3 regions of the Paenarthrobacter nitroguajacolicus genome follow, and region 1 is predicted to be linked to each of the others. Evidence: predicted binding sites of a transcription regulator. Region 1 holds the regulator's gene; each other region holds the start of a gene.

Region 1 (10,617 bases):
CACAGTGAGTGGCTTGCGGGTGAATGGTCCGGCCGGTTGGGCAGTGAAATAGTGTGCAGACTCCATAATTTGCCAGATTAGTTGGCTATCGTCGGCTTGGGAAACCGCCTCCTTCGGCAGCAGGTTTGACAATGGCTGCTAACGTGGAACGCATGTTCTTGATCTTCGAGTAATCAGCCCACAGACACCGGAGTCATCCGGCGTTTGACGGTACCGCCCGCGACGCAGGCCCACTTGGCATTTCAGCCCGGCAGGCCTTTCCGCCCGGCAGGTCCCACTGGCTCAGTCCGGCAAATCCAGTATTTGGAGCCGGACGCTCTGAAGACTTCGCCCCGCACCCTAGTGGACAGCTGTATCCATCCGGCTAAACGCGTAGGGCAGGCAGAGCATCCTCACGTTGGCCAAGGACCCTCCCCGCGGAATCAATCACGCCACATTCCAGCAGCCCCTGCCTCCGAAAGGCACCGACTGCCCAGTACACAGGAGGCCCTTTTGGCCGATGTCCGTCAGCCCAGCGCGAATAGCGCCCCATCGAGCACGAAACCGCACTATTCTGGAATTGCCGAACAGTCTAAGGAGACCATGACCACCCAGAAGCACTCCGGATCCGATTCCGACGCCCAGGACATGAGTCCTGAACAAATCCAGGCCGTCATCGACCGGATTCTTTCCAAGGATGTACCTGCGCAGGCATCCGACGACAACGACGCCAACGGTGTGTTCGGCAAGGCGCAGGCGATTTCCACGCTGGACCGTGAACACAGTATCTACGACGGTGACCAGGAAGATTTGGCTGAACGCCGCGCCCTTCGCCGTACCGCAGGACTGTCAACCGAACTTGAAGACGTCACTGAGGTCGAATACCGACAGTTGCGCCTGGAGCGCGTCGTACTGGCCGGTCTGTGGACTGAGGGGACTCTCGCGGACGCTGAGAACTCCCTCCGCGAGCTGGCGGCACTTGCAGAGACCGCCGGATCCGAGGTGTTGGACGGTTTGGTTCAGCGCCGGCAGAAGCCGGACCCCGGGACCTTCCTTGGTTCCGGTAAGGCCCAGGAGCTCAAGGACATCGTCGCTGCCACGGGCGCAGATACTGTGGTTGTGGACACTGAGCTCGCGCCCTCGCAGCGACGCGGCCTCGAGGACATTGTGAAGGTCAAGGTAGTTGACCGCACCACGCTGATCCTGGATATCTTTGCCCAGCACGCAAAGAGCCGCGAAGGCAAGGCGCAGGTGGAGCTCGCACAGCTCGAGTACCTGCTCCCGAGGCTTCGCGGTTGGGGTGACTCCATGTCCCGCCAGGCCGGTGGCCAGGTGGGTGGAGCAGGCGCTGGAATGGGTTCGCGTGGTCCTGGTGAAACCAAGATCGAACTTGATAGGCGCCGAATCCGCACCCGCATGGCCAAGTTGCGTCGCGAAATCGCCGCGATGAAGCCTGCGCGTGAGACCAAGCGTGCCAACCGCCGTCGTAATGCGGTTCCGTCTGTTGCCATCGCCGGGTACACGAACGCTGGGAAGTCGTCCCTGCTCAACCGCCTTACTGACGCAGGTGTCCTGGTGGAGAACGCCTTGTTCGCCACCCTGGATCCCACAGTCCGTAAGGCGCAAACCCCGGACGGCATCGGCTATACCCTCGCAGACACCGTTGGGTTCGTTCGTTCACTCCCAACCCAGCTCATTGAGGCTTTCCGCTCCACGCTGGAGGAAGTTGCGGATGCGGACTTGATCCTCCACGTGGTGGATGCATCGCACCCCGATCCTGAGGGACAGATTGCAGCGGTAAGGGCCGTTTTCACCGAGGTTGATGCCCGCAAGGTTCCCGAGATCATCGTCCTCAACAAGGTGGACGTCGCGGATCCCTTCGTGGTGGAGCGCCTCAAGCAGAAAGAGCCCCGGCATGCTGTTGTGTCCACCCGCACGGGCCAGGGCATCGCGGAGCTGCTGGAAGACATCAGCCGGTCCATTCCCCGGCCCGGCGTGCGCCTTGAACTGCTCATTCCCTACGACCGCGGGGAAATGATCAGCAAATTGCATAGTTCCGACTCGGAAATCCTCAGCACTGAGCACGAGGAGAACGGGACCCGGGTAGTTGTCATGGTGCGCGAAGGCCTGGCCGCTGAACTGGAGCCATTCGTCAGTAATGGTTGAGAAGGTGGCGGCGGACGCCGTCGAATCGGTGGGGGAGAAGACCACCCTCGAACTGTTGGATCGGGCTGTTGCCGGCATGGGCGGACAAAGCCGTGCCGGCCAGCACGAAATGGCCAAGCATGTCACCCGGGCCATCGAGACCGGGGAGCACCTGCTGGTCCAGGCGGGAACGGGAACAGGTAAGTCGTTGGCTTACCTGATTCCGTTGATCGCCCATTCCATGGACAGCGATAAACCGACTCTCGTGTCCACCGCCACCCTGGCACTCCAAACCCAAATCGTCGGGCGGGACCTTCCCAGGCTGCTGGAGACCATCAACCCTGCCCTTGAGCGCCCGGTCAATGTGGCGCTCGTCAAGGGCAGGGCAAATTATGTGTGCCTGCAGAAGCTCGAAGGCGGGTTCCCCAGCGAAGAGCCCTCCGAAGGGCAGCTGTTCTCCCTCGGCGAGGACACCAGCGTGCCCCACTTTGCTGCTTCCATGGGCGGTCCGCAATCACAGCTGGGTAAGGAAGTAGTCCGTCTCCGGGAATGGGCGGAGAAAACCGCTACCGGCGACCGCGATGAACTCATGCCAGGGGTCACCGACAGGGCCTGGCGTCAGGTATCCGTAACGTCCATGGAGTGCTTGGGCGCCCAGAAGTGCCCCGTAGCAGAAGAGTGCTTCAGCGAGCTGGCACGCTCACGGGCGGGTGAAGCCGACGTCGTGGTCACCAACCACGCAATGCTGGCCGTCAGTGCCTTTGAAGGCCTGGCCGTGCTGCCTGAGTACGACGTCGTGGTGGTTGACGAGGCGCATGAACTTCAGGACCGCGTGACCGGTGCTGTTTCAGGCCAGTTGTCGGTGGCCATGGTTCACGCGGCGGCATCAAGTGCACGCAAACACACGGCCATTACAGTGGATGCGCTCAACGCTGCCGCGGAGCGCTTGGATATGGCCATCGCCGGGGTGCCCAACGGGCTGTTGCCCAACGGCCTCAACGACGAACAGCTGGATTGCCTGGACCAGTTAAGGGACGCCGCCCGCGCTGCGCTCTCCGATTCGAAGACAGATTCATCAAACGCAGTCGACGGCGGACGGCAGCTGGCGCGGTCACGGCTCATGCTGATCCTGGAATTGTGCGAACGCATGCTGGCCGCCAAGGAGAACCGCGAAGTCGTATGGTTCTCCAGGAACAGCACGTTCGACCCGCAGCAGGGCTATTCCCAACCGGACGAGACTGCTCCCGCCTTGATCAACATCGCCCCGCTCAGCGTTGCCGGACGGCTTCGCGAAGGTCTCTTCGCCGGCCACACGGTGGTGCTGACCTCCGCCACGCTGGCCATCGGCTCGGCTTTCGAACCGGCAGCAGGTGGCCTCGGCCTCATCGGCGACGGCGCCCCGAGCTGGACCGGGATCGATGTGGGTTCGCCCTTTGATTATCCCAAACAGGGTGTCCTGTATGTGGCCAAGCACCTCCCAAAACCCGGTCGTGGTACTTCCCCCGAGGCGCTCGACGAACTGGAAGACCTCATTCGCGCGTCCGGCGGGGGAGCCCTGTGCCTGTTCTCCTCACGGCGTGCGGCCGAAGAAGCAGCCGATGCCATGCGGCTCCGATTGGACGTGGATATCCTCTGCCAAGGCGAATCCACTATGGCGGCCCTCGTAAAGCAATTCGCGGATGAGCCAGACACCTGTCTCTTCGGAACCATGTCACTGTGGCAGGGCGTAGACGTTCCGGGGGGCTCATGCCGCTTGGTTGTCATTGACCGCATTCCGTTCCCGCGGCCTGATGATCCCCTGATGACTGCGCGCTCCCGCGCAGTGGCGCAATCAGGTGGGAATGGCTTCATGGCCGTATCGGCGACGCATGCTGCCATTCGACTGGCGCAGGGTGCTGGCCGCCTGATCCGTTCGACAGGAGACAAAGGAGTAGTTGCGGTGCTCGACTCGCGGCTCTCGACGGAACGCTATGGAGGCTTTCTGCGTGCCGCCCTGCCGCCGTTCTGGGCAACGACGGACCGGGGAGTGGTCCGTGGCGTTCTGGAGCGGCTGGGCTCGGCTAAAGCCCCGTAGGTCGCCTAGAGGGACCGCAGTACCGAAACTACCTTGCCCATGATGGTGGCTTGATCGCCCAGGATGGGTTCGTACTGGGTGTTCTGCGGGAGCAGCCACGTATGGCCATCCCGCTGGCGGAAAGTCTTTACGGTTGCTTCGTCATCCAGCAGGGCAGCAACGATGTCGCCGTTGATGGCGTCATTCTGGCGGCGGACCACAACCCAATCACCGTCACAGATGGCGGCGTCAATCATGGAATCGCCGGCCACCTTCAACATGAACAGTTCCCCATGCCCCACAAGTTGGCGGGGGAGCGCAAGTACGTCTTCCACCGTCTGGTCAGCCAGGATCGGTCCGCCGGCGGCGATCCGGCCCACCAGCGGGACCATGGCGGTATCACTGGCACTGGCCAGCTCCGTTACGGCAAGGCCGCCCGCGCTGCGAAGGGTGGTGGGCGCTTCCACGCCCGGAATGGTGCCACCATCGAGCGTCAGCGGCATCAGGACTTCCATGGCGCGGGGCCGCTTGGGGTCCCTGCGCAGGTAGCCAAGTTTCTCCAATTGGGACAACTGGTGAGTAACGCTGGACAAACTGGCCAGGCCCACGGTGTCACCGATCTCGCGCATGCTGGGCGGGTAACCGTTGTCATTGACCGACCGCTGGATGGTCTCCAGGATCTTTTTCTGCCGCACAGTCAGGCTCTTGGGACTCTTTTGAGGCTGCTGGCTCCGCAGGGGTGCCCCGCCGCCTGTGGCTTTCGCTGCCATGTTCGCCAATGCCTTTCCATTCCGCCCGAAACTAGCCCGGGGTCGTTGGGTCTGCAAAAAATGTCAGACCCTCCTGTTCCACTGAAACAGTGCTGTTTCTTCACTCAAACGTAGGGCAGGCACAGGCGTTTATCAAACATTTGTTCTAGCGAGTCTCGACACCGTTCGTTGATAAGTGCTAAAAATGTCATAGCAAGGTTCGAATATGTGTTCTATAAACCTGATGCTGGAGCCGGATGTTCGAACAGAGTGTTCGAACATCCGGGATCAGAGGACGGGAACGCAAAGAATTGGCCGCCAAGCTCCGGGCACCCCGGAACCTGGCAATAGCTCAGAAGGGCTCAGCTCATGTCCGCAGTCACTACGTTCGCTGATTTCCGCACCACTCAGGCACCCGCTCGCCTGCGTCTCACCCGGCGGGGACGGATTGTCTTCTTCGGCATCCCGGCAATGCTGTTGGTGGCGGCGCTGCTGACCCTTGCCGGTTTCATCAACTCCCCGGCCAAGGCCTCGGACTCCCAGTCCCAATTGCGACCGCCCGTTGCAGTCACTGTAACGGTCCAGCCGGGCCAATCACTGTGGGGCATTGCCGGCGCGGCCGCTCCGGAGCGGGACCCGCGTGACGTGATCGCGGAGATCATCCAGCTGAATGACCTCCGCGGCGGCCGCATTCTGCCCGGCCAGCAGCTGTTCGTCCCTGCAAACTGAGTCGTCCACCATCCGCAGGAACCGATCGCCCGGCGTCACAGTTAGTCGGCAGTCCGGGCCGCCCCTTAAACTGTGATGGTGAGTGACCAGCTTGAGCGACTTGACAGACTTCCCCTCCGGACCAACCTGCGTGGACTGAGCCCCTACGGCGCACCGCAGCTTGACGTCCCCATCCTGCTCAACGTCAACGAAAACACTCATGGCGTCCCCGCGGATGTCCAGGCCGCCATCACCGAGGCTGTCGCCGCTGCGGCCACAGGGCTGAACCGCTATCCGGACCGTGAGTTCACTGAACTACGGGTAGCCCTCGCGGAGTACCTTGGCCACGAACTTTCTCCGGACAACATTTGGGCCGCCAACGGATCCAATGAAGTCCTGCAGCAAATCCTCCAGGCATTTGGTGGACCGGGACGCAAAGCGCTCGGTTTCCCGCCCACGTACTCCATGTACCCCCTTCTGGCGAGTGGCACGGACACAGAGTATGTCCGCGGCGTGCGTGCTGACGACTACGGGCTGGACGCCGAATCGGCCGCCGCGCAGGTTCGGGAAACGGGCGCCAACATCGTGTTCCTGTGCTCACCGAACAACCCAACCGGTACAGGGTTGGGCTTGGACGTTGTTGAGGCCGTCTACGAGGCCGGCGAAGCGAGCCAGGCCATCGTGATCGTGGACGAGGCGTATCACGAGTTCGCGCACGACAATACTCCGAGCGCCTTGACGTTGTTGCCAGGACGCGAGCGGTTGATCGTCTCGCGCACCATGAGCAAAGCGTTCGCCCTTGCGGGTGCCCGGCTCGGCTACATGGCGGCAGCCCCGGAAGTCACAGACGCAATCAGGCTGGTCCGCCTTCCTTACCACTTGTCTGCCGTCACGCAGGCAACGGCGCTGGCTGCGCTTAACCACCGCGAAGCCCTTATGGCCGACGTCGAGGACATCAAGGTACAACGCGACCGGATTGTGACTGAGCTGCTTCGCATGGGCCTCAAGCCCGCGGCCTCCGACTCCAACTACGTCTTCTTTGGCGGCCTCGAGGAGCCACACAAGATTTGGCAGGGCCTGCTCAATGCCGGCGTGCTGATCCGCGACGTCGGCATCCCTGGGCATTTGCGTGTCACCGCCGGAACCGAACCGGAAACCACCGCCTTCCTTGAGGCCTTGGAAGCACTGCTGGACGGCACGGCGCCGCAGCGCGCCTAAACTTGTCCATAGACCCAACCCACCCTCCGTGTATAAGGACGTCCCAATGAGCGAAACCGGCACCACGCCGACCGCTGCCCGCACCGCGCGCATGGAGCGCACCACCAGCGAGTCTTCAGTCCTGGTGGAGATCAACCTGGACGGTTCCGGTGTCTCGGACATCAGTACCTCGGTTCCGTTCTACGACCACATGCTGACGGCACTGTGCAAGCACTCCCTGATCGACATGACGGTGAAGGCCACAGGCGACACCCACATCGACGCGCACCACACCGTGGAAGATGTCGCCATCACTTTTGGCGAGGTCCTGCGGACGGCATTGGGCAACAAGGCCGGAATCCGTCGCTTCGGCGAAGCAACTGTTCCTTTGGACGAAGCGCTGGCGCACGCTGTCGTGGATGTTTCCGGGCGTCCTTACCTGGTGCACGGTGGTGAGCCGGCCGGGCAGGAGTACCACCTGATCGGTGGACACTTCACGGGCTCGCTGACACGCCACGTTTTTGAAGCCATCACGCTGCATGCCGGAATCTGCCTGCACATGAATGTCTTGGCTGGCCGGGACCCGCACCACATAGTCGAGGCCCAGTTCAAGGCTTTTGCCCGCGCTTTACGTGCAGCCGTGGAATCCGATCCCCGCGTGGAGGGCATCCCTTCCACCAAGGGCGCACTATGAGCGGCCAGTTTCTGAAGAATGGAGCGGTGGCTGACGCCACTGCATCCGTGAAGCCGGAGTCGCCCGAAGGCAAGCCCACTGTCACTGTGCTGGACTATGGATCGGGCAACGTACGGTCTGCCGTCCGTGCTCTTGAGCGCGCTGGCGCCCACGTCGTTCTGAGCTCCAAGGCTGAGGACGTGCTGAACGCTGACGGCCTGGTGGTGCCCGGGGTTGGTGCCTACGAGACGGTGATGAAGGAGCTTAAGTCCGTCGATGCCATTCGCATGATTGGACGCCGGGTTGCTGGTGGCCGCCCCGTGCTGGCCATCTGCGTCGGCTTGCAGGTCCTCTTCGAAGCCGGCGTAGAGCACGGCACCGAATCCGAGGGTATGGCCGAGTGGCCGGGCAAGGTTGAACTCCTTCCCGCTCCGGTAGTGCCGCACATGGGCTGGAACACCGTGGACGTACCTGAGGGCTCAAAGCTGTTCGCCGGCGTTGAGCAGGAACGTTTCTACTTTGTGCACTCCTACGGTGTCCAGGAGTGGAACTTCGACGTCGTTCAGCCCCGCATGGCTCCTCCCATGGTCACCTGGTCCGAGCATGGTGCGCGTTTCATTGCTGCTGTCGAGAACGGCCCACTCTGCGCTACCCAATTCCACCCGGAGAAGTCAGGCGATGCCGGAGCCCGGCTCTTGCGAAACTGGGTGGACAGCCTCCGTAAGCCCGCTCCGGAAGCATCCGGAAGCGATACCGCCTAGATGTGGGGCTCAGTATTGCTGATGGCCCTCGCCGGCCTGCTGATAGGCGGGGGTATCTCCTTCCACCAGCAGAATAAACCGCGCTGGGTTTCCATTTCTTTCTACGTGCTGGCCGGGATGTCCCTGTTGGCCGCCTATCTCCTGACGCTGGGTAACTAAACCAGTCGCTCAACAAATCGCGTCACCTTCGAACTCCAAGGACACACATGACCACCTCCGCCCAGTCCGTTCTGGAACTCCTGCCCGCCGTCGACATCGTTGACGGCCAGGCAGTCCGCCTCCTGCAGGGAGAAGCCGGCTCGGAAACCAGCTACGGTACACCCCTGGAAGCAGCTTTGAACTGGCAGGACGCGGGTGCCGAATGGGTGCACATGGTTGACCTGGACGCCGCTTTCGGCCGTGGAAACAACGCCGCGCTGATCAGCGAGGTCGTATCGCAGCTCAACGTCAAGGTGGAACTCTCCGGCGGTTTGCGGGACGACGAATCCCTGGAACGTGCGCTGGAGCTGGGCGTCGCGCGCGTGAATCTCGGAACGGCAGCGTTGGAGAACCCGGAGTGGACCCGAAAGGCAATCGACCGCTTCGGTGACAAGATCGCCGTCGGCCTTGACGTCCGCGGGACAACTCTTGCCGGACGCGGTTGGACCAAGGAGGGCGGTGACCTTTGGGAGGTTCTGGCACGCCTGGAGGACGCCGGGTGCGCCCGCTACGTTGTCACAGACGTCACCAAGGACGGAACCCTTCAGGGCCCGAACGTGGAACTCCTTCGCCAGATGGTGGAGAAGACCGGCAAGCCCGTTGTCGCTTCGGGCGGTATCTCCAGCTTGGAAGACCTGCGCGTTCTGCGCGAACTGGTACCGCTGGGTGTTGAAGGCGCGATCGTAGGCAAGGCTCTCTACGCCGGTGCCTTCACGCTGCCCGAGGCGCTGGACGTTGCCGGCCGCCGCTGATGCCCCACAACGCAGGACATCAGCACGACGATCATGGCCACGGCAGGCGTGAGCTTCCCGGTCACATAGCGGCCGCCTTGGCCGGTGCCGGTGGAGCTACCGACTCTGCCGGCCAGCCTTGGTCCGGAAGGAGCCTCAGCGGTGACGACGCCAAAATCCACAATTTTGAGGACGACGACGGCTCGGCGGACGCCGGTTATGTAGCCGCCATCGCGGCACTGATCAACGGAACCGGCAGCGAGGCAGACGTTGTTGCCTCCTTGGCGACGGCGAGGGTTTTCGTTCCGGTCGTTGCCCAGCTGGCTGAAGAAGCATCGGGCGTCGACGGCCTCCATGCAGACAAGCAAGCCGATATGGCTTTGGTCACACTCAAGGCTCCCGATGGTCGCACTGCGATGCCGGTCTTTACCTCTGCAGCTGCCCTCAAGAAATGGCATTCGGAGGCGCGGCCCGTGGCCGTGTACGCTGCGCGCGCAGCGCTTTCTGCAGTATCCGAGGGCGCGCAGCTGTTGGTGATGGACCCAGGCTCCGACTTCGCATTTGTTGTGCGGCGCCCGGCAATGTGGGCCCTTGCCCAGCAGAAGGACTGGACGCCGTCATACCTTGATGATCAACTGGAGGCTGCTCTCGTTTCAACGGTCTCGGCATTTCGGACCGTCCGTCGCTTGGAGACGCAACCCGGTGGCGGTGTTGCGTCCCTGACGGCCGACGGTCGACGTGTACATGGCGGCGGTGCAGGGCCGGAACTGCGTGTGGTGCTCTTCCTCGAAGATGGACTCGACGCCGTGGCTGTGCAGACGCTCCTTGCCCAACTGAACGATGCGTGGGCAAGGATGGATTCCTTTGCCGAGGGCGTTGATTCCATGGAAGTAAAACTGCAGCGCGCAGCACAGGAGCCCGCGCGGCATTAATGGCAGTGCCGGTTCTCCGGGGCTGCCCTGGGGAACAAGAGGATTTAGCCAGTGAACTTCGCTCTCTATAAAGAGATGCTGTCCATCCGTCCTGTCCGGCGTCTGTTGGTTGTGGGCATGATTGCGCGCATTCCACACTCGGCGGCGGGCGTGCTCCTCACTCTGCACATCGTGCTGACGCTGGGCCAGGGCTACGCCGCCGCCGGTGCAGCAGCCGCTGTCATGACCATCGGCATTGCGCTGGGTGCACCCTGGCGTGGTCGACGGGTGGACATGGTGGGGCTGAGGAAGGCCCTGATCCCTTCGGTTGTGTCCGAAACCGTCATCTGGTCGATAGTCCCGCACGTTTCGTATGAATGGCTGCTGCCATTGGTGTTTGTCGGCGGTCTTTTCACCCTGCCGATCTTCAGTGTTGTCCGCCAGTCGCTGGGTGTCATGGTGGATGGCGAGCAGCGGCGATCGGCCTTTGCCCTCGATTCCATCGCCACCGA
Region 2 (10,617 bases), 240 kb from region 1:
ACTCGCCGCAACTGCCAAGGCCGAAGGCAAGACGATCTTCGACACCCTCGATGACCTGTATCTGGTGCACGGACTGCATGCGAGCGACCAACTCAGTATCCGGGTGGCCGATTTGGGACTGCTCGATGCCATGATGAACCGCCTGCGGGTCAACCCGCCGGAAGCGTTCGGAGGCTCCGCCGTCGAGGTTTCAACCGATCTCGCGGAAGGAAGCGAAGCCCTGCCTCCCACGGACGGCCTGCTGTACCTGACCCGGGACCAAAGTCGTGTCATCATCCGTCCCAGTGGCACCGAGCCCAAGCTCAAGTGCTACCTGGAAGTCATCCAGGCCGTGGAAACCGCGGCGGAACTTCCCGCAGCACGCCAGGCAGCCCGGACGTCCCTGGATGATGTTCTCAGGGACGTCCGCGAAGCCTTGGGCTTATAGGACTCCTAGAGTTCAACCTCGATGAAGCCGTCCACCAAACGGGTGGCGAACGCGTCGAGCTTGAGTTCCGGGTTGGTGAAGCATTCACCGGTTTCAAGGTCGTAGACCTCTTTGTGCAGCGGCGACGCGATGGTCGGCCGGCTTCCGCGGGATCCAATGATCCCGCGGGCCATAACGTTGGCGAGCGTCGCCGGGTCCTGCTGTGCCACAGCGAAGACCTCGGTGGGCGCTGTGCGGAACAGCGCAACCTGACGGCCGGCGATCAACGCAGCCTCGCCCCAAGCCAGTTCGAGTTCGTCCACCGGGCAAACACGGTGCCATGTGGCGGTTGTGGTCAGGTCCTCGGCACGGTCCAGAATTACGGTCATTTCAGCCCCTCTCACTGTGTCCGGGTGTTGGCTTTTCCACCGTCACTCCCCCGGACCGGGCCACACTTGCGGCCACTACTCCAAGCTAGGACCCGGGTGTTTCATCGGTTGTCCGCGTTTGTGTCGAACGCGTAAAAGAGACCTCACACCTCACGAAATGCGTTCGTGATGCAGAAGTTAAGATCACGAAACAAAAGGGAAACTGAAGCGAAACTGCCCGTCCCTAGGCTGGAACCACAAGTTGCGGAGATCCGTCTGCAACATCTGCGAAAGGCCCACCAGTGACCGGACACACTTCAAGTACAGAGAACCCGCGCCGCATCGTCGTCGTCGGCGGCGGCCCCGCTGCCCACCGTTTCGCCGACGCCATGTTCAATCGCGGACTTGAAGGTTGGCAGGTTACGGTGCTGACCGAAGAGGCACACCTCCCCTACGACCGCGTTGCGCTGAGCAAGGCCCTCACGGAAACCGGCGTGGACCTCACCTTGGGCGATGCATCCATGTGGGACCACGAAGCCCTGACTTTGGTCACCGGCGAGCGCGCCGTAAAGATCGACGCCGTTGCCAAGAGCGTCCTCACCGCCGCCGGCAACAAGTACGAATACGACCATCTGGTAGTGGCTTCGGGTTCCGACGCGGCACGGCTCCCCATCCCCGGTTCCGAGCACACCCACGTTTACCGCACCCTCGAGGACGTCTGGGCCATTAACAAGGCCATCGCCGAGCTGCGCCAGAAGCTCGGCCGCAAAGTCAACGCGGTCACCATCGGTGGTGGCTTGCTTGGACTTGAGTCCGCTGCCGGCACCGAACAGCTGGGCGCCACACCGATCGTCATCAACGGCGCACCGTGGCTGATGAACACCCAGCTGGATGAGGGTGCCGGCCAGGCCCTCGGCCGCCTGATTGAGGCCAAGGGCTTCGAAGTCCACGGTGGCGTCTTCCCCTCCGAGGTAGTCACGGACGACGACGGCAAGGTCACCGGTGTCCTGATGGCTGACGGCCGGACCATCGACGCAGACCTTGTAATCGTGGCTATCGGCGTGAAGCCCCGGGACGACCTCTTCCGCGCGGCAGAAGGCGAAGAGCAGCTGTTTAGCCTGGGCCAGCGCGGCGGCGTTGTCATCAATGATTTCTGCGCCACGGAAGTCGAGGGCATCTGGGCCATAGGCGAGGTGGCCAACTTCGAGGGCATGTGCCTGGGCCTCGTGGCTCCTGCCAACACCATGGCCGAGATCGTTGCTGACCGCCTGCACGGTGGAGAAGCAACATTCCCGGGCTTTGACACTGCCACCAAGCTCAAGTTGTCCGGCGTTGACGTTGCCAGCTTCGGCGACGCGTTTGCCCGCACCGAGCACTCCCTGGAGATCGTCTACGCCGACCCCGCGCGTGGCGTTTACCAGAAAATTGTCACCACAGATGATGCCAAGACCCTCCTGGGTGGCATCTTCGTGGGCGATGCTTCCCCGTACATGAGCCTCCGCCCGCTTCTGGGCCGCGAACTGTCCGCCGAACCGGGTGCCTACCTGAGCGCTGCCGGAGGAGGCGAGGCCCCTGAAACCGAACTTCCGGACGACGCCATCCTGTGCTCCTGCAACAACGTGGCCGCCGGAACTATCCGTGACACCATCAACGGCTGCGGTGCCTGCGAGGGCAATTCCCCGGTGCAGGAGCTCGGCGAGCTGAAGGGCTGCACCAGGGCCGGCACCCAGTGTGGTTCGTGCGTTCCCATGCTCAAGAAGCTCCTGGAAGGCGAACTGAAGAAGTCCGGCATTGAAGTCTCAAAGGCACTGTGTGAGCACATCAGCCTTTCCCGGCAGGAACTCTTCGATGCCATCCGCGTCCTTGAGCTCACGTCCTTCGAAGACATCATGGCCAAGTACGGCACCGGAGCGGGCTGCGATATCTGCAAGCCGACCATTGCCTCCATCCTGGCCAGCCAGCACTCCGCCTATGTTCTGGATGCCGGACGTGGTGCGCTGCAGGACACCAACGACCGCGCCTTGGCGAACATGCAGAAGGACGGCACCTATTCGGTGGTCCCCCGCATCGCGGGTGGCGAGATCACGCCGAAGGGTCTCGGCGTCATCGCGGCCGTAGCTGAGAAGTACAACCTGTACACGAAGATCACGGGTGGACAGCGCATCGATATGTTCGGTGCCCGCCTGGAGCAGCTGCCGGACATCTGGAAGGAACTGGTGGACGCCGGCTTCGAATCCGGACAGGCCTACGGCAAGAGCCTTCGTACCGTGAAGTCCTGCGTTGGTTCTACATGGTGCCGCTTCGGTGTGCAGGACTCGGTGGCCATGGCCATCGCCTTGGAGCTGCGCTACCGCGGCCTCCGCAGCCCCCACAAGCTGAAAATGGGTGTCTCCGGTTGCGCCCGTGAATGTGCCGAAGCCCGTGGCAAGGATGTTGGCGTGATCGCCACGGCCGACGGTTGGAACCTGTACGTAGGCGGTAACGGTGGCGCCACCCCGGCGCACGCCCAGCTGCTGGCCAAGGACCTGGACGACGAAACCCTCCTGAAGTACATCGACCGTTACCTCATGTACTACATCCGCACCGCTGACCGCCTCCAGCGCACCGCGCGCTGGCAGGAAGAGCTCGACGGCGGAATCAAGCACGTCGAGGAAGTAGTGGTCAACGACTCCTTGGGCATTGCCGACGAGCTTGAAGCCGCCATGGCCAAGCACATCGACACCTATGAGGACGAGTGGGCCGAGACCCTGAAGGACCCGGAGCGCCTCCGCCGTTTCCGTTCGTTCGTCAACGCTCCCAACCAGAAGGACGAATCCATTTCCTTCGTTCCGGAGCGCGGCCAGATCCGTCCGGCCACCAACGAGGAAAAGGGCGGCGTGCTCATCGCTTCCACTATCCCGGTCCGCAGCGAAACCGTCGGCGTAGAAAACTAGGGGTTCACCATGCAGCTCACCATTGATCTCACCGGCCGCGACGTCCTTGTCACGGGATCTGAAAAGTCTGCCCGCCAGGCGGTCCGCCGATACCAGAGCGCCGGTGCCAACGTGTACCGGCTGAGCGCCCCGGAAGGTGTGCCGGGCGACGGCCAACTTCCCGAGCGCCCGTTCCTGGTGGCGGTAGTGGACGACGGCGGGTCCGGCTGGCTGCCGCTGGTGGAACGCTGCCGCGACGCCGGGATTCCCGTAGCCTTCGAGCCTGCACCCGGTGCCGAAGGCCACGTGACCCTGGTGGGTGGAGGCCCGGGAGCCCTGGATCTGCTCACGGTGGGTGCTGTGGACGCCCTGCGCGATGCCGATGTGGTGTTTTACGATCGGCTTGCGCCCTATCAGGAACTGGCTGATCTGACCTCTGCGGAGCTCGTGGACGTTGGAAAGCAGCCCGGGCTTCACAAGGTGACTCAGAGGGACATCGAGAAGCTGATGGTGGAGGCTGCTCTGCTGGGCAAGAATGTGGTCAGGCTCAAGGGCGGCGATCCGTACGTGTTTGGCCGCGGCGGCGAAGAAGTGGCTGCGTGTGTTGCTGCCGGCGTCCCGGTGAGGGTCATCTCCGGTGTCACCAGTGCCATTTCCGTTCCCGCTGCAGCCGGAATCCCGGTGACGCACCGCGAGGTCAGCCACATGTTCACCGTGGTATCCGGCCATGCCCCGTTGACGGAGAAGGAACACACCCACCTTGCCGGACTTGGCGGGACTATCGTGGTCCTCATGGGCATCGGCACCCTGCCCCAGCTGGCGGCCGGGCTCCGCCGAGCGGGGATGAATTCGGACATGCCAATGGCCGTGGTGGAACGTGGGTACCGCCCGGGTCAACGCACCACCATCGCTGACCTCGGTACCATCGAAACGGCAGCCACCGGCTGCAGCAACCCGGCCGTGTTGGTCATTGGCGAGGTGGTTCGGGTTGCTGAAGCCAACCGGAATCATGCCGAAGCATCCGCTGAACTGAGCCGACTCGCGGCTTCGCTCCTTGAAGCCTGAAGGTAAGAACACATGACTGTTGCACGTGCCATCGAAGTCCAGGACGCTACTGCCGCGCCGGAAGTTGCCGATGCCGTAGAAGCGCCGTTGGACGGATTCCGCATTGGCGTCACCTCGCACCGCCGCTCCCGCGACCTCATTGAGGCTCTGGAGCGCCGCGGTGCGAGCGTGTTGCACGCGCCCGCCCTGAAGATCGCCCCGGTGCAGGAGGACATGGTCCTCATCGAGGACACCCGCACCATCATCGAGGCCAAGCCGGACATCTGCATCGCCACCACCGCCTACGGCATGCGCCGCTGGTGTGAGGCCGCTGATTCCTTTGGCATCGGCGAGCAACTGCTGGACACGCTGTCCGCCTGCCGCATGTTCGTCCGTGGCCCCAAAGCCCGCGGTGCCGTTCGGGCGGCCGGCCTTGCCGACGTCGGAATCAGCAGTGACGAAACCACCGCCACACTGGTGGACATGCTCCTGGCCGAAGGCGTGCGCGGCAAGACCGTGGCCGTCCAGTTGCACGGCTACACGGACGTCCGCCAGCTGGAACGGCTGCGTATGTCCGGAGCTACTGTCTTGACGGTGACTCCGTACCGCTGGGTGAAGCCCGACGGCGAAGACAAACTGCCGCGCCTGATCGAAGCCGTGGTCAGCGGAAACCTCGATGTCCTGACGTTCACCAGTGCCCCGGCAGTGGACGCCATGTGGAGCACCGCACACGAAATGGGCCTGTACCGCCAGCTCATCGAAGCTCTCAAGGGCCCGGTGACTGTTGCGGCCGTCGGTCCGGTCACCGCTCAACCGCTGGTCGACGCCGGCCTCACCCCGTTGATCCCTGATCGTTACCGCATGGGTGCGCTCATCAGGCTGGTCACCGAACATCTTTCGCTGAACCACGTGCGGCGCTTGGAAACCAAGAGCGCCACCATCGAGCTCCGTGGACGCTGCCTGCGGATCAACGGTGAGGTGGTGGACCTTGCGCCGGCTCCCCTCCTGCTGCTGCGGGCGCTGCTCGGCGCGGGTGGGGCTGTCCTGTCCAGGGAAGCTCTCTCCGACCTGCTGGACCTGCGCGGTTCCGTACACGCTTTGGACATGACGGTCAGCAGGCTCAGGTCTTCCCTTCCTGATGGCAAACTTGTGGAAACCGTAGTGAAGCGCGGCTACCGGCTGCGGGCTTAGGTGTGAATGTTGGCGATAAACGGCGGTCTTTTGCGGAGCTAAATGTCGCCCTGCTGGTCCCCAAGCACTCCTGACCGCCTGTAGAACGTCGCTCGGGACACCTCGGGATCAGGCGGAGTCGAACTTTTCTCCGTCGAACTCTTCATTGTCACGGGTTCTCTGTCGTAGGAGACTTGAGGCGACGGCATTCCATCTTGGACCGCCCGCGGGGCCACCCGGCTGCGGGGCCTCACAGCACCTTGTAGCGGCCTGGTGGATCAATGAGTTCCATGACACCCCCCGAAAAGGCCGCTCGGCGTTCGCGCCATCTCTTGCCCTTGGTGACTATCGCACTGATTGGATGTCTCGGCGGGTGCGAGTATGAGTCCGACGACGCATCCATGCCGTCTGCCAGTTCTCCGATGACGGAGGCTCGCACGGTCCCACCGCTGCCGGAGAGTCGCGACCCTCGCACGGTCCCGCCGCTGCCGAAGAGTGGCGATATCGACGCCGGCACATATCTAGTCCCCGTCGACGGCTACAAGGAGCCTTTCGAGATCACCGTTCCAGGCGGCTGGTCTGCTCTCGACGGCAACAGCCTGGGCAAGGATGACCCGGATCACCCGGCTGAATGGGCCGTCCACCTGACCCTTGGGTCCGCGTTCTATGTGTCGATGGACGCATGCCACTGGAGGGGTGCCCTTGCCGATGTCGGTCCTGCGGACTGGGCCTTCACTAGGGCTATGGCGGCGCAATCGTCAACGGCAAGCACTCCTCCTGTCAAGATCATGGTGGGCGATTACCCCGGCTTCGAGTTCGACCACTCCGTCGAGGGCGACGTGGACATCCCGGCCTGCGACGGCGGCAAGTTCTGCATCCACTCAGAAATGATGTACCACTGCACACACTGGTACTCGACTCAGAATGAACACGAGACCTACCGGGTGGTCGACTTGGAGGGCCGGCGGGCTGTCGTTGCGGTGGGCTATATCGACGAATCGATCAATCCGGAGCTGATGAGAGAGGCACGCACTGTCTTCGACTCGATCGTGTTCGAGTCCTACAAGTGATCAGCTGATCCGATGGCCAATCCCGCTCGCTGACACGCTAGGCCGCCTTCACCAGGGGAAGCTCGTCCCAGTTGGTGGTGTAGCGGGGGCTGAGCATGTCGCGTTTCATGGACCAGTCCGGGCCGCCTTTGATGCCCGCATGGCCCAAACCGATGGAGCCACGGCCATAGCGCTTGCTGACCTGTTCCAGCAAGGGGCCTATGCCCCGTTCTTCATGCCGGTTCTCGAAGATTTCCAGCGGTTTCTGGTTGCCGCTGGGTCGGAGGTCCGTGACCATGATTCCAGCTTTGGCGTACCTCACGCCTTCCTGGATTTTGGGAACCAGCGCATGCGCAGCCTTGGTCAGCAACACCGGATCCGAGGTGGGCATTGGCAGCTTGACGTTGACAGTGGGGAACGATTTGTCGTTGGGGTTGTAGACCGACGTTGCGGCAAAGGCAGTCAGCAGCTTGGCTTGCAGGTCATGCTTGGCCAGCCTGGCACTGGCCATCTGGCCATAGACACTCAGTACCTGCCGCAGCTCAGCTGCTGAGGTTATGGGCGTGGAGAAAGAGCGGGAGAAGATCAGTTGATCCCGCCCGATCCGTTCCTCCTCCATGGGGATGCAGGGGGTGCCTTGCAGTTCCAGCACAGTCCGCATCATGACGATGGAGAACTTGTCCCGCAATGCCACGGGGTCGGCACGGACCAGGTCCAGGATGGAGAAGATCCCCATCGCGTTCAGGCGTTTCGTGAGCCTGGTGGCGACGCCCCAGATTTCGATCACGGAGAGCCGTGCCATGAGTGCTTCGCGTTGGGCCTCCGGGATGGAGTCCCACCGGCACACCCCATTGAAGGCCGGGTTGTGCTTTGCCCACTTGTTGGCCAGCTTGGCAAGCGTCTTGGTGCGCGCGATTCCTACACAAACGGGAACCCCCACGTGTCGTTGGCAGGCAGCTTTGATGGTGCGCCCTAGCTCCAACAGATCCTCGGGTCGCCCTTTGACTCCGAGGAACGCTTCATCAATGGAGTACACCTCCTGCCATGCTGAGTACCGGGCCAGGAGCTCCATCACCCGCGAGCTGATGTCTCCATACAGTTCATAGTTGCTTGAGAGTGCAATAAGTCCCCATTCCTTGGCGCGTGGAGCAAGCTTGAACCAAGGCTCGCCGAGTCCGATTCCCAGTCTTTTGGCCTCCGGCGACCTGGTCACGGCGCAGCCGTCGTTGTTGGACAGGACGATCAGCGGCTTGCCCTCCAACGCAGGATTGAAGGCACGTTCTGCCGACGCATAGAAGCAGTTGATATCCACGTGGGCGATCTCCTGCATGCGATGCATGAGCGCTGGCTTGGACATTCCACTCCTTGGCTCGCACTAGCACGCGTACCAGCATTCGAGTGCGCGACACGCCATGCATTCGAACATACATTCGAATACCTTCACTGTACCGCCAGCCCCTGACAAGAAGACATCCCGCACGCCGGACTACGGGAGTCCGGCGGGCGGGATGCCAACGGTGCGGAGTTCTAAGAAGTTGCTGCCGGCTCCTTCTTGTGCACCAGGTAGATGGCACCGGTGGTCACATCTTCTTCGAGTGCCTCCAAGGTGCGTCCGCGGGTTTCGGGAACCTGCGTGTAGATGAAGACGAGGGCCAGGATTCCAACAATCCCAAAGAGGAAGAACGTTCCCGTAATCCCCACGCCCGCCACCAACGTGGGGAAGAAGAGGCCGAGGAGGGCATTGGCGATCCAGAGGCAGAATACCGACAGGCCGATCGCGAAGCCGCGAACATGCAGCGGGAAGATCTCGGACAGCATCACCCACACGGCGATGTTGAGGAATGTCTGCATGGATCCTACAAACGCCACCACCAGGAACAAGATAACGAAGGGGCGTGCGGCATTGCCGACGGGCAGGACGATCGAGGCGATTCCGATGAGGAAGTGGCAAACGGTGGTCAGCGTGAATCCAAGGAGCAGGGTGGTGCGTCGATTAATCCGTTGCATGAGCGTCAAGGCAATGACGCCACCGACCACCGCAATGACGCCGGGGGCAATGTTGGCAATGAGGGCTCCACTTGAGTCGAAGCCGGCTTCAACCAGCACGGACTGCCCGTAGTACATGATCGAGTTGATGCCGGTTAGCTGCTGAGCCACGCCCAAGCCGATACCTACCAGCACAATGCGCAGGATCCATTTGTCCTTGAGTGCTCCCCAAGAGGTTGCTTTTGAAGCCCGTTCCTCGTCAGCCAAGTGCTTCACATCGGCCATTTCAGCCTCGGCTCGCTCCACGGATCGAATGGTCTTCAGCACTTCCAGCGCTTCTTGCGACCTCCCCTTGGAAATGAGCCAACGCGGCGACTCAGGCATGCGCAGCATACCGAAGAACAGAGCTATGGCGGGCAGGGCTGCGACCGCAAGCATGATGCGCCAGACTCCCCCGAATTCACCCCAGACATTGCCGATAATGGCGTTGACTACGAAAGCCGCGAGCTGCCCAATGACGATCATGAGTTCGTTCCGTCCCGCAAGGGAGCCACGGATTTCATACGGCGCCAGCTCGGCAAGGAACACCGGGACCACGGTAGAGGCGCCACCGACAGCCAGGCCGAGGATGACCCGCCCCAGCACCATGACTTCGAAGCTCGGTGCGAAGACGCAGGCAATGGTCCCGGCAAAGAACAGGACGGCCAACAGGATGATCGTTTTGCGGCGACCCCAACCATCCGACAAGCGCCCACCGCCAACCGCTCCGGCAGCCGCTCCGAACAAAAGGGAGCTGGTGACGATTCCTTCTGTCAGCGGCGTCAATGCGAGGTCCACGGTCATAGGCCTCAGTGCGCCGTTGATGACGCCGGTGTCGTAGCCGAAGAGAAGACCGCCGAAGGTGGCTACCAAGGCAACGAGGCCGAGGCGCTTTCTGTGCGGACCATTTGTCAGCGGAGGGAGCGAGGCGCCATCGGCGGCTCCCCGCTGCGTTTGTGTGGCAGACATCAAGACTCCTTTGTCAGTGTGCTGCGGGTCATATTCACCCGCTCTGAATACAGACTAACGCGCGAAAGGCTTAAATGTAAGGTCAAACTAACAAATGCCTGGGTTCGTGACTTTCCGCCATGGGAGGATGAGGGCATGGTTATCGACAACCGCCATCGTTCGGCCACTCAAAGCGACGTCGCCAAGGAAGTCGGCGTCTCCCGAACCCTCGTGTCTTTTGCCTTCCGCGGTGCACCGGGCGTCAGCGAGGAAACCAAACAGGCGATCTTCGATGCCGCAAAGCGCCTGGGCTACCGACCCAACGCAGTAGCTGCCGATCTCGCACGAAAGCATCGGTCCGCCGTCGGGCTCCATCTCCTGGACATCCGCAACGAGGTCTACGCTGACATCCTCAGCGGCGTCCGCATGGCACTGCCCCAGGACGGCAACCGGCTCATCCTGAGTGTCTCCCGGTCTGTTGACGGCGAGGACGACGGCGCGCTGGAATCACTGATTGAGGCGCGAGTGGGGATAATCATTGCCGCCACCCTGCTGGATTCCGACGAACGGGTCCATGAATTGGCCAAGATCGTTCCACTGGTCAGCGTGACGCGTCCCGTGGATGGCGTGGACAGCGTCTATTCAGACGATGCCGCCGGCGCCCGCGCAGCCACCGAACATCTCATCAGGCTGGG
Region 3 (10,617 bases), 250 kb from region 1:
CATTGCGTGAACTGGGTGAACAAATCGCTGCCACCATCCCACTCCCAGACAGTCGGCGTAATCAACGCCTTGTCCTGTCCCTCGACCAAGGTGATCTCTCCCCCACCCAAAGGGAGGCGATCGGGACTCGGTGTTGTTCCCAGGACCCACGGTTGGTCGTTGGGCAACTTATCCCCCATGACGATTCCGCCATTGGCACCCCTTGCTGAACCGGCCTGGACACGACCAACTTGCTGATTGGTGTCTCCCATGATGGAGGACGTATTTTGGCGGCTATCTACTTCATTGCCGTCTTTGTCGATGACTTTCGTCCTGAGGTCCACGTAGATCTCATCGCCTTTTCCATCCTGCTCTGTCATGTGATCAGAAGTTTGGCTCTTCACCGCCAGGCCATTGATGGTGATCCTGTACGTCCCCTTCTTCAGTTCAGGTGCCTTTGGGGGCTCAGGTTCAGGAACTTTTGGTGGCTCGGGGACCTGGGTGGGTTCAACTCCAGGACCGGGAGGATTAACTGGCTGTGCCTGTTGAGTTTCCGGGTTCTGCGGATTGACAGGCTGCTGAGGCGGTTCCACCGTTGCCGGAGGGCCTTGTGTCACAACAACCTGCCGCGGGATTTCAACATTGCAGGCTGCCAACGGCGTCAGAATGGCCGCGGAAGCAACGAACACGAGCATACGCTTGAAAATAGGCATGAATATCACTCCTGATTGGTTTGGATGAAACGGCGCTTCCGTCGAGCACCGCGAATGCAATTGACTTTTGTTGCAGATAAACCCGATGACTGGTCGGGGAGCCTACTTGACGTACGACTGGTCACCCAGCTGCAGTGTTGCGAAAATAAATCCAAATGCTTCGGGTGTCGTCGACAATGAATATTGGAAGCTCAGCTTCTCTCCACTGATTGAAGACGTAAGCGTCATGGTGGACTCATCAGCAATTACGACGCCGGCATCAAAGGGACCCATCCGTCGGTGTTCCCACGTATAACTGCCGTCCTCAGTGAGCGTCAGAAAGTAGTTTGAGCCGACGCCCCCGTGCCATCTGCCTACCAAGTCGGCTCGAAGTTGAGTCCTTTCCGGAACGACAACTTCCGGGACCTCAACCTCTGGAACCACAACTTCGTCATCCGGACCGATCGACTCAAACGCAGATGGCGTCGGAGCGGTAGGAGAGGCAGGGCTGCAGGCACTAACACTGAGAGAAGAAGACATGCCCCATGCCCCGGCCCCGCCGCAGGATGTCTCGTTGAATCCAGAGTCGTCTCTGGGAACGACGGGTGCGCATGCCGTGACTGCCCCCAGGAGCATGGCTGCCACGGAAATTCCGGCGGCGGCCATAACCGGCTTCATGTTGTATCTGGCCAGATCAGAATCCCGAACAATACCCGGTTCCTGATTTTGTTTTACTAGCCTTTTCATCGCTTTTTCCTTTCACTCGATGTGCTATCAGAGTGTCCGCCAAGCGTGACTAAACGCGTCCGCCTGAAGATGGGGTTTATTTCATACAACCGCAGTAGGAATGGAATGGTGCAGAAGTCCACGACTTTGAACCATCTATAGCGACATCTGCCGCAGAGCGTCATCTCCAGGATGTACGAAAGATATGCGGGATTCTCACGATAATCGGTGTTGTTGAACGGGATAGATTTCAGACTCTGCAATGAATCCCTTGGCTTCGCTACACCCAGGGATCGATAACAAGATCAACCACTGGATGGACGCGGCCCTCAACCTCAGGGTTCAAAATGGTAGAGAGCACGAAGAATGAAGGTTCCTCGAAAGAACTGGAGGCGACGTTCTGTTGAGTCACCAGTCCTTGACCCACTTTCTCCGGTTGAGACTGCCGACTCAGGGCAGGCACGGTGTCGGTCGTGAACTGCTGAAACCGCTTCTGGCAGTTCGTAGCCTGAAGCCGAAACAACGCCTGAACGTCCAGCCAATTACTTGGGCGTTCAAACTCGTATCGCAAGGCGTCAGAGACTGACAGGCTCATCGAAGTACTTCAATCGGGATCCAAGGAGGCCTGAATCATGGAACGGAACTCAACATCGAAGAAGTCAGACCACGGTGATTCCATGAAGCTGGCGATTCGTTTCACGGCCGCATTCGCCGCCCTTGGCGGCACGCTTCTAGCAGCCTTTTCACTGTCCACAGCTGCCCTGCCTGAGGGCTTGCCGGAGGGACCATATAGGGATGCAGGTGCGCTTTATGCCCTGTTGTTCCTGCCGGCCATGATTTGTATCTCGGGGTCTGCACTCGGCCTGTACTACCTTCATCCAAAAGGCGGGAGGGCGATCAAGGTCGTCCGAATTGCAGCATTGATTGCTGGTGCTTCCTTCTTTTTTGGAACCACAGGTTTCATCATCGCGTGGTACGTGGGCGTTGTCCTGGTGTATGTATCGATCCTTGCTTTCGTTCTTACCGGAGTGGGGCTACTGACGGCGCGCACGCTGCCATCCTGGGCAGGGGCTTTACTCGCCGTGACATCACTGCTCCTGCTCGGCTTCAATACCGAAGACTCCAGAGTTCTCTTCCTCGTACCGTTTGGCCTGAATTGGATCGCTCTTGCGGGACTGCTAGCAGCCGGGAAGTTCAGAAGCGGTGGTCTGCCATCGCCACAAGCAACAACAATCCAAGTCCAGAAGGACCAGCTCTAGCTTCTGTAATCCAAGGTTCACGGCAAGCTTGGGGAAGCTAGGCATTCCGCGTCGTTGCGGCTACGTCAGACTGTGGAGCGATCTGCGGAACCTACGAAGGCGTCGGCTGGTACCAGCCCTCTCTTTGCTTGGTGACAGGCAGCGACACGCTCACAAAAAACCCGCGGCCTCGTGGGCCCCAGGAGATTTTCCCGCCGGCCACTGCAACACGCTCCTGCAAGCCCAGCAGGCCATATCCGGATGTGGCCCGGTCTTCGCTGATCGGCATTGCTGGTCCCGTGTCCGAAACATCGATCTGAAGCAAATCCGGCTTCCATTCGATAGCAACGGTGGTCTTTGTACCAGGACCCACATGTTTGGAAACGTTTGTCAGGGCTTCCTGAACCGCACGGTACGCTGTGTGCCCGACGCTCGCATCGACTCTTGCAGGCGTACCGGATTCGCTCAGCTCAACGTCTATCCCCGCCGACTGAACAGCCTCCACCAAGGGGGCAATGTCTTCGAGCGTGGGAAGTGACTTGACCGTGTTCATATGCTGATTCGCCTTCAACAGGCCCAACAGGCGTGACAGCTCCTGCGTCGCCTCGGTTCCCACTGTCGCGATGACCTCCAGCGCCTGCGCCGCACGGGCCGGGTCAGTATCGATGATCCTGCGGCCCCCTGCGGCGTGGAGGAGCATTACCGTCACAGCATGCGAGACGATGTCGTGAAGCTCAGCAGCAATATGGGCTCTTTCGGCTTCCATTGCCGCTTCCATCCGCAACCGTTCAGCCTCCAAGTCAGTGATCCGCTGACTGCTCCTGCCCACGAACCTGCCGAATGCCCATGCGCCGCCTGCCCACAAGATGGACGCCACGACATACGCGGGCGCCTCCCAAGGCCTGCCGCCCGAGAAGATCAGAGTGGGTAGGACAGCAGCGGGAATACACAGCAGTGCCGAAGTCCGCAGCGAGGCTGAGGATCCTACCGAAATCAATGCGACGAGAACGCCAAACAGCGGTATGTACGGAATCGACAAAGGCTGGTTTGGGTTGAAAACCATCCCTGGAGGCATGAACAACTCATGATGAAAAATCGGAACGAAGAGAGCCTGATGCAAAAGAACTGCAACCAGAACGAGCTTGGGAAACCGCTGCCTCCAGAGGAGAAGAACAAACGCAATAACCAGATAGCCCAATGCCTGCCAGCGCACCCCGGCCAAGACTGTTATGAGGCTTGACATGATGTTTATCAGCTCAAGCGCAAACGCGACCGCAGTAACGATCCAATCAATTCTGTTGAGGTGAACATAGGCCATCAAGCGGCGCGCGTAGTCACCCGCCCTGGGAGCCCCACGAATGTCTTCATCCATTTGCCTCGCACCTCCAACGCCAGCGCTGGACCCATCGTCCCTGCGCAAAGTATCGCGCAGACCCGACTCGCTGTCAGTACCTAAGGGCTTGCCGGATGGGGCGGCTAGGCAGGTCTCAGACCTTCATTTCAGACGCAGCCTTGGCTTTGGTCCGGGAACCCTGGGAGAGAAAGCCCAGTCCGCTCATCGTCAGCCCACTAGGACTTCAGGGATGACCACCCATGCACACCTTGCCGCAGCATGGCGGTATAGTCATATTCGAAAGTATGTTCGAATACGAGGTGCGTTGTGAGCGTGATAGTTGGTCCCTGCGTGCTAGAGGCGGGGCTCTCCAGGGCAACCGTCCTGTTGGCACCCGTGGCCGTGCCTGCTGGCTATCCTTCCCCGTCACAGGACTACTTCGACGGGCGCCTGGACCTGAACGAGCACCTGATCCAAGACTTAACCAGCACCTTTATCGTGAGGGTCACCGGCCATTCCATGCAGGGTGCGGGCATCAGTGACGGCGATGAGCTGATCGTCAACAGGGCTCTAGCGCCCAAGGACGGCTCGGTCGTTATTGCTGTCCTCGACGGTGAGCTCGCCATCAAACGCCTCCGCGTCACGAAGACAGGCATCGTCCTGCAGGCCGAGAACCCAAAGTACCCTGACATCCGCATGCCGGCCTTGTCTGAACTCACCATTTGGGGAGTCGCCACAACATGCTTGCACCACAGTTAGCGAAGCATTTCATGACTAGCAACGACAACTCCGGAGAGAGATTCTCACGCTCGACTCTGTTGAACCCAACCCCGCCAACCAAGCCCGTCGTTGTATTTGATGTTTGTGTACGGCGCGCCAGCTGCGTCGAGTCGAACTGCTTCCAGCGCAAAGTTGTTGTCGAGTTCCACGCATGTAATTCTGACCATTCCGCCGGGGAAAGGGTTGTAGGCATAATTGGGGCCCAACATGATGTATGTGCCAGCGGCATCAATCTCATTAATGGTCAGGGGCGCCTTGCGCACTGCGTCGCTCAACGGTCTGCCATTGGCCAGAATCCAGTTGTGCGGGACTGCATTATGCGGCGTTTCAGGTGTCAGTATCCCTTTGGCGCGCTGCCCATCGTACCCGTCAGAGTGCGTCACGGAAATGTTGTTTTCCTTCGCACCACCAAGGTAGTCGACACTCAGCGCATAGGCCTGCTGCCCCAGCCCCATCCCGGCCTGTTGACCCGCAGTTCGCGATGTAATGGAGAGATTGTTGTACTTGGACTTCCCCTCCAACCTCACGCCGGGATGATTTTCCGGCGCGGGTTTAGGTGTGGAAGGACCGCCATTCCACGCAGCGTCGTTCGCGTAGTTGTCCGGAACCGGGCCCCATCCATCAGGATTGGAGATCGCGGCCGTGTCCGCGATCATGTTGTTCGCGTTCGAAGAGAGCTGCCCGTTGACACTTTCTGCATCCTGGAGCCAAAAACCTTCACCACCACAGTTCTGCGCTTCAGCCGACGAGAATTCGCAGCAACCATTGACGATCTTGTAGCCAACCGACGCTCGACGCATCTTTACCGCGCCTCCGCCGACCTGCCACCGATCAAGTACTTGGCCGCACCAGAATGCTTTGGTGTTGGTGAATCGAGTCGACCCGTTCTGTTGCAGAAATCCGTGGTACTCCGAATTGGCTACGGTCACTTCCCTGAGGTATGTGTCGTAACCCGCGGTGAAACCGTTCCCGCCGGCGTTCATGGAGACGGCGTTGCGAAAACGAATCTCGCCGCCGACCTTGTTCGTCATGGCGGCGCTGCCATAAGGGTTCACCACGAAGATGTTCTCAAAGTTGGAAAACGTATCGCCATAGGGAGCTACATCGGGCGACGTGTAGTCGGGGACGAGCAGTATGCCGTGCGAGTTGTACTGCCAGTTGTCAGGGTTTGCCGGGTGACGGTCACTCGAAAGATCGACTCCTGGTCCCGAAAACTTCAATGCGTCCGGGAAAGTCTGACCCCAACGATTGCCGTTGATCCTCAAATCACGAACATCGTGATAATTGGTCTTCGGCTTATTCACAAAGACGGAACAGTTCGCCCCGTCAATCAGCATAAAGGTCGTCTTGTTCCACCCCAGGCCCCATATGGCAACTTCGGTCAACATTACGATGGGCTTCTTCACGCCATAGCCCACAAGTTGATTTGTATCGCCCTCGAAAATGGCAATACCTCCGCCCAGATTCGCTATCTGCTGGAGAAACGCATTGATCTCATCAGACTGGTCAGCTGCCTCGGTGCCGGGCGGCGCGCCGATCGCCTGGACATTCGGCTTACCTTCCTTGCCCGCGCTGTACCTCCGGATCGTAGGATCGGTGGGACTTACAGGCAAGTTCACCAACGGCATGGTCGCCCTGGGGAAGATGCCATAGTCCGAGGCGTAGTAGACCCGCCTGGCGCTCTTCGTCACAGCTGTGGCCGCTGCGGCCGGCGCCACCCCGGCGAAAGCTGCCCCGGCGGCCAAGGCAAACCCCCCAGTCGCGATCAGAGTTCGCCTACCAATTTTCGATTCCATCGTCTCTCCTTGTTTTGACATTGTGCGAAGTGACAGACGTCTTGCCCATCCGGGGCCTGTGATCGAATTCGCTCCGATTACACGCCTTCTATTTGTTAGTAGACGGGAAACACCGATCATGACGTCGGCATCACATCATTTGACCCACGCGCCAATTGCTTTCAAGAAGACCACGAATAAGTCGGCGTGAAGCATCACCCAAGCTAGCCCCAGAAAGGACGGCTCCGTGACAATGACACCAGAAGCACCACACAAGCACCAGGACATCCCGGTGCAGTTCAGCCCTGACGGGGTGCCGATGGCGCTGCGCTATGAGAACAAGATCTGGATGGTCGATTCGGATGTCCACACAGCACATTGGTTCACCAGGGATTCTTGGTGGGAGACCCAGCTACGGGCGGCTGTGGGCACCGGCGATCTCGTGAGCATCGAGCACTGGCAGGTCCAGGCCAAGCCGCCCACCGGGGATCAGGAACTTCGCACCTCCACCATCCGTCGTGAGCCCTTGTCCACAGCTTGGCTGCTGGAATCAGTCAGCTGAAGTGACTCCCGACATTTATCAGGGCCCTATCCCCGAGATCGTGTGGGAGCGCATCAGCTCAGAATTCGGCCTGCCGAGCCTGGACAGAGTCCGCACCCGCCTGGGGCGCGTCCATGAGGACCCGGAGCCGATCATGCAGCAGCTGGTGAGAGTGTTCTTCGCTGACGGCACCTACTGCCCCGGCTTTCAGTTCCGCAGTGATCTGTCACTGAACCCGGTCGTGCTGGCACTCTTCGAACGCGCCTTGGAGCTGAAAATTCCCCACAACTACTTCGCTGCGTGGATGATCACCAAGTGTCCTGCCTTACGCGATCAACGTCCCGTGGATCTGCTGAACACACAGCAGACCAGCGCCCTCATCAGCGCGCTTGAGCGGTCGCTCATGCAGGCGTCAGCATGAGTTGCGACCCGACGGGAACTACTTCAGCGTGACCGTTGTCTCGGCTTTTTCCTTCTTGTCGTGGTCCAGCTTGCCGTCAGCTGCAGCAGGAGTCATGGTTGCCTCGATCTCGGTTTCCTTGCCCGCGGTGTAGACGAAGTTCTCCGCAATGTTGAAGGACTCGCCCGGCTTCAGCACGAACGGGGCCTCTTCCTTGAGCTTGGTGCCGGAGCTGCTGAGGCCGTGCTTTTTGTAACCATCGCTGCTGGAGTCCGAAGGCATTCCGCCCATGTACTTCCAGTCCGTGTACTTTGCGCTGGGAGTGATCAGCGAGTGGCTCAGGGGAATGTCCGCGGACGAGGTGTTGGTGACCACATAGTTCAGGTAAACCACCGGATCGCCCTTCTTGAGCAGGTTTTCCTTGGTTTCCTTGTCCACGAACATGCTGTCCTTGGACGCGACATCGGTGGCCACCTGGTAGATGTCTACGTTGAAGCTGTCGCCCTTGAGGCTGCCCAGCTTGTCCCCTGCCTCCGAAATGGGCAGCGCCCAGGCGGCTACCTTGTAAGAACCCGAGGAGGTGCCGGCGCCTTCTGAAAACGTCGAGGCCAACGGGGAGGCGGACGCTGAAGGCGATGCCGACGCAGACGACGAGGATGCGGACTCCGAAGGTTTTGAACTACCCTCCGATGAACTGCCACAAGCGGTCAGCGCCAACAGCCCCGCCAGTGCAATACCGCCTGTCTTGACTACGAGATTTATGCGCATTCTTCTCCCCAAAACTGATTGATCTGATTGAAAGGTCCCCATGTTAAAGGAGTAGCTGCGGTGCCGTGTTTGTGACGCGATCAGGTGAAATCTTTGAGAATTTGCTCAGCCCGTTCTACCAATTGATTCCAAGTGAGCAGGCAACCAATTCTCTTAGTACTTCTGAGCGAGGCTCACAGACGGCGTAGTCGACGCAGGCACCTGATAATTGGCCAGCACTTGGGCCATGACGTCGTTGAACACAGCGGCCTGGGTAACGCCGTAGATATTGCCCTTCGGGCGCTGCACGTTGACCATCACTATGTACTGAGGATCTTCCATAGGAGCCATCCCAACGAAGGAGGCCGTGTACCCATCGAAGCCTGCTCCGTTGTCGGCAACTGCTTCGGCTGTTCCTGTCTTGCCACCAATACGGTAGCCGAGAACTTTCACATCCGTGGCGCCGCCGGCGGTGACCACGCTTTCGAGAATGTCGCGTACTTTCCGGGCTGTTTCCGGGCTGATCACTTTCGTGCCTGCCCCCGACTCCGTAACGTGCTCCACGCCGTCTTTGTCCATCGTGGATTCAACCAGTTGGGGTTGCAGCCGCACTCCATCATTGGCAATGGCCTGAAACGCCATGGCTGTTTGCAGCGGTGTCTGCGACACCCCCTGTCCAAACAGAACAGAGAACTCCTGCCGGGAGTCCCAGTCTTCCGGTTGGGCCAGCAGGCCAGCCGATTCGCCAGGCAACGGGATACCGGTCTTCTGGCCGATGCCGAACTTCTGCAGGTAATCGTAGCGCTGCTGCCGAGAGAGCTTCTCCCCGACCATGACTGTGCCGGTGTTCATGGAATCACCAATGATGCCCGCAAATGTCCGCTGTTGCTCCCCATGCACAAAGGAATCCTGGAACATCTGCCCGTTGACGGTGTACGTCGGCGGAACCAGAAGTTCCGACAGCGGTTCGATCTTGCCCTCTTCGATGGCAGCAGCAGCTGTGATCGCTTTCTCGGTTGATCCCGGCTCAATTGCCGCAGTAACAGACCGCGCACCGCGGTCCTCAGCTCGGGTCGCACCTGGGGCATTGGGGTCCACAGTCCCCGTCTCGGCCATGGCACGGATTTTGCCGGTCTTGGCCTCCACCACGATGATGTTGCCGTACTCGGCGCTCTGCGTTTTCACCTGTTTTTCAATGGCATTTTGCGAATAGAACTGCAGATCGCTGTCGATGGTGAGTTTGACTGTGTCACCGTCGGCCGCCGGAGTGACCTGGTTCGCAGCCGTGGGGATGATGATCCCGTCAGCGCCAATCTGAAATGTCCGCTGGCCATCGGCACCCTTGAGCTGATCGTCGAGAGTCTGCTCGATGCCTGCCGCGCCCCCGTCGTCGTTGACGTATCCGACGATGCTGCCGGCAACCGACCCGAGCGGATACGTGCGTTGCTGGACGGGCCGGGATGTAATCCCGGGGATCCGCAGCTCGGCAATGGTGAACTCGACCGCCGGTGAAACAGAACGTGCCAGATACGTGAACTGGCTGTCGCCACTCAGCGCAGTCCGAATATCCTCGACTGGCCGGCCGAGCGCATGCGCCAATTCATTCAGTCCGTCTCCGCGGGAAACATCATCGATCGTGCCGTCGGTAGCAAGCCGTTGAAAGGTCTCAGCCGCACTGTTCTCCCGCGGAGAGCCAACGATGTCGTAGCGGATGATGCTTTCAGCCAGGACAATTCCAGAGGCGTCGACAATTGTGCCTCGTGAGGCGCCCAGCACGGACGACTGGGTACGGAGATCATTTGCGGCGGCGGCAAGACCTGTCGGGTCAAAGCCCTGAATAACAATGACGCGGCCCGCGATAACCACCAGGAACGCCAGCATGATCCCCATACCGATCCGCAACCGGGTTCTGCCCTGATTTCTGATCATTTGTATTGACTTTTGCGGTGCTTTTCTACCCACGCTATGAGCCCCATTCTTCACCCGTATTTTAAATGGAGTCATTTCTTCGGCAATCTATTACCTCCAGCGATCCTCCTGGCAGCCATCCACTGGGGCAGATTCAAATCAGGCAGACTTCTGCGTCGTACCGACGATTTCCAGCAGCTTCGGGAGCGCAGCATTCAATTCAGCCAGCTTGACGTGATTCTGGGAAATTGCCCCGCGTTCAGCATCAATCATTGCCTTCTCCCAAGATTCACGAGCACCCGTCTCGACCGAGCATTTATGCATCACAGCGGCAGACTCCGCTTCCTCGGAGGTTGGTACATAATTCTTAGCGGGCGAGGTTGGGACAACCTGAATTCTTGCTCCCTCGATGATTTGAGGAAAGTCTGGAACGGGTTCAACTCCTAGCGGCACGCCAAAATCGATGGCCCAGGATGGACTCATGTTTGGTCCGCTGGG

Evidence for each region. The regulator LexA, encoded in region 1, represses DNA repair genes until DNA is damaged. The targets are predictions, from matches to a motif close to TCGAACANNTGTTCGA.
Region 2: KCX59_RS07285 (Y-family DNA polymerase) is a predicted target of LexA. The motif match lies at 8,368-8,383, and genes of this name have one in related genera.
Region 3: KCX59_RS09465 (LexA family protein) is a predicted target of LexA. The motif match lies at 4,266-4,281, and genes of this name have one in related genera.

The regions. Positions count from the first base shown of each region.
Region 1 covers NZ_CP073234.1:1,709,902-1,720,518, forward strand. The annotation lists gene KCX59_RS08295 (class I SAM-dependent methyltransferase) at 1-66, opposite strand, end outside; gene hflX (GTPase HflX) at 583-2,145, shown strand; gene KCX59_RS08305 (ATP-dependent DNA helicase) at 2,138-4,198, shown strand; gene lexA (transcriptional repressor LexA) at 4,204-4,947, opposite strand; gene KCX59_RS08315 (LysM peptidoglycan-binding domain-containing protein) at 5,296-5,655, shown strand; gene KCX59_RS08320 (histidinol-phosphate transaminase) at 5,734-6,852, shown strand; gene hisB (imidazoleglycerol-phosphate dehydratase HisB) at 6,899-7,525, shown strand; gene hisH (imidazole glycerol phosphate synthase subunit HisH) at 7,522-8,265, shown strand; gene KCX59_RS08335 (hypothetical protein) at 8,266-8,424, shown strand; gene priA (bifunctional 1-(5-phosphoribosyl)-5-((5-phosphoribosylamino)methylideneamino)imidazole-4-carboxamide isomerase/phosphoribosylanthranilate isomerase PriA) at 8,472-9,215, shown strand; gene KCX59_RS08345 (SseB family protein) at 9,215-10,126, shown strand; gene KCX59_RS08350 (MFS transporter) at 10,178-10,617, shown strand, end outside.
Region 2 covers NZ_CP073234.1:1,471,512-1,482,128, reverse strand. The annotation lists gene KCX59_RS07315 (phospho-sugar mutase) at 1-427, shown strand, start outside; gene nirD (nitrite reductase small subunit NirD) at 433-795, opposite strand; gene nirB (nitrite reductase large subunit NirB) at 1,077-3,707, shown strand; gene cobA (uroporphyrinogen-III C-methyltransferase) at 3,717-4,751, shown strand; gene KCX59_RS07295 (uroporphyrinogen-III synthase) at 4,764-5,921, shown strand; gene KCX59_RS07290 (hypothetical protein) at 6,182-6,970, shown strand; gene KCX59_RS07285 (Y-family DNA polymerase) at 7,008-8,306, opposite strand; gene KCX59_RS07280 (sugar porter family MFS transporter) at 8,477-9,943, opposite strand; gene KCX59_RS07275 (LacI family DNA-binding transcriptional regulator) at 10,079-10,617, shown strand, end outside.
Region 3 covers NZ_CP073234.1:1,964,334-1,974,950, reverse strand. The annotation lists gene KCX59_RS09485 (hypothetical protein) at 1-692, opposite strand, end outside; gene KCX59_RS09480 (hypothetical protein) at 795-1,418, opposite strand; gene KCX59_RS09475 (hypothetical protein) at 2,030-2,656, shown strand; gene KCX59_RS09470 (sensor histidine kinase) at 2,748-4,007, opposite strand; gene KCX59_RS09465 (LexA family protein) at 4,296-4,727, shown strand; gene KCX59_RS09460 (hypothetical protein) at 4,772-6,544, opposite strand; gene KCX59_RS09455 (hypothetical protein) at 6,777-7,085, shown strand; gene KCX59_RS09450 (hypothetical protein) at 7,087-7,485, shown strand; gene KCX59_RS09445 (hypothetical protein) at 7,504-8,232, opposite strand; gene KCX59_RS09440 (peptidoglycan D,D-transpeptidase FtsI family protein) at 8,386-10,140, opposite strand; gene KCX59_RS09435 (hypothetical protein) at 10,279-10,617, opposite strand, start outside.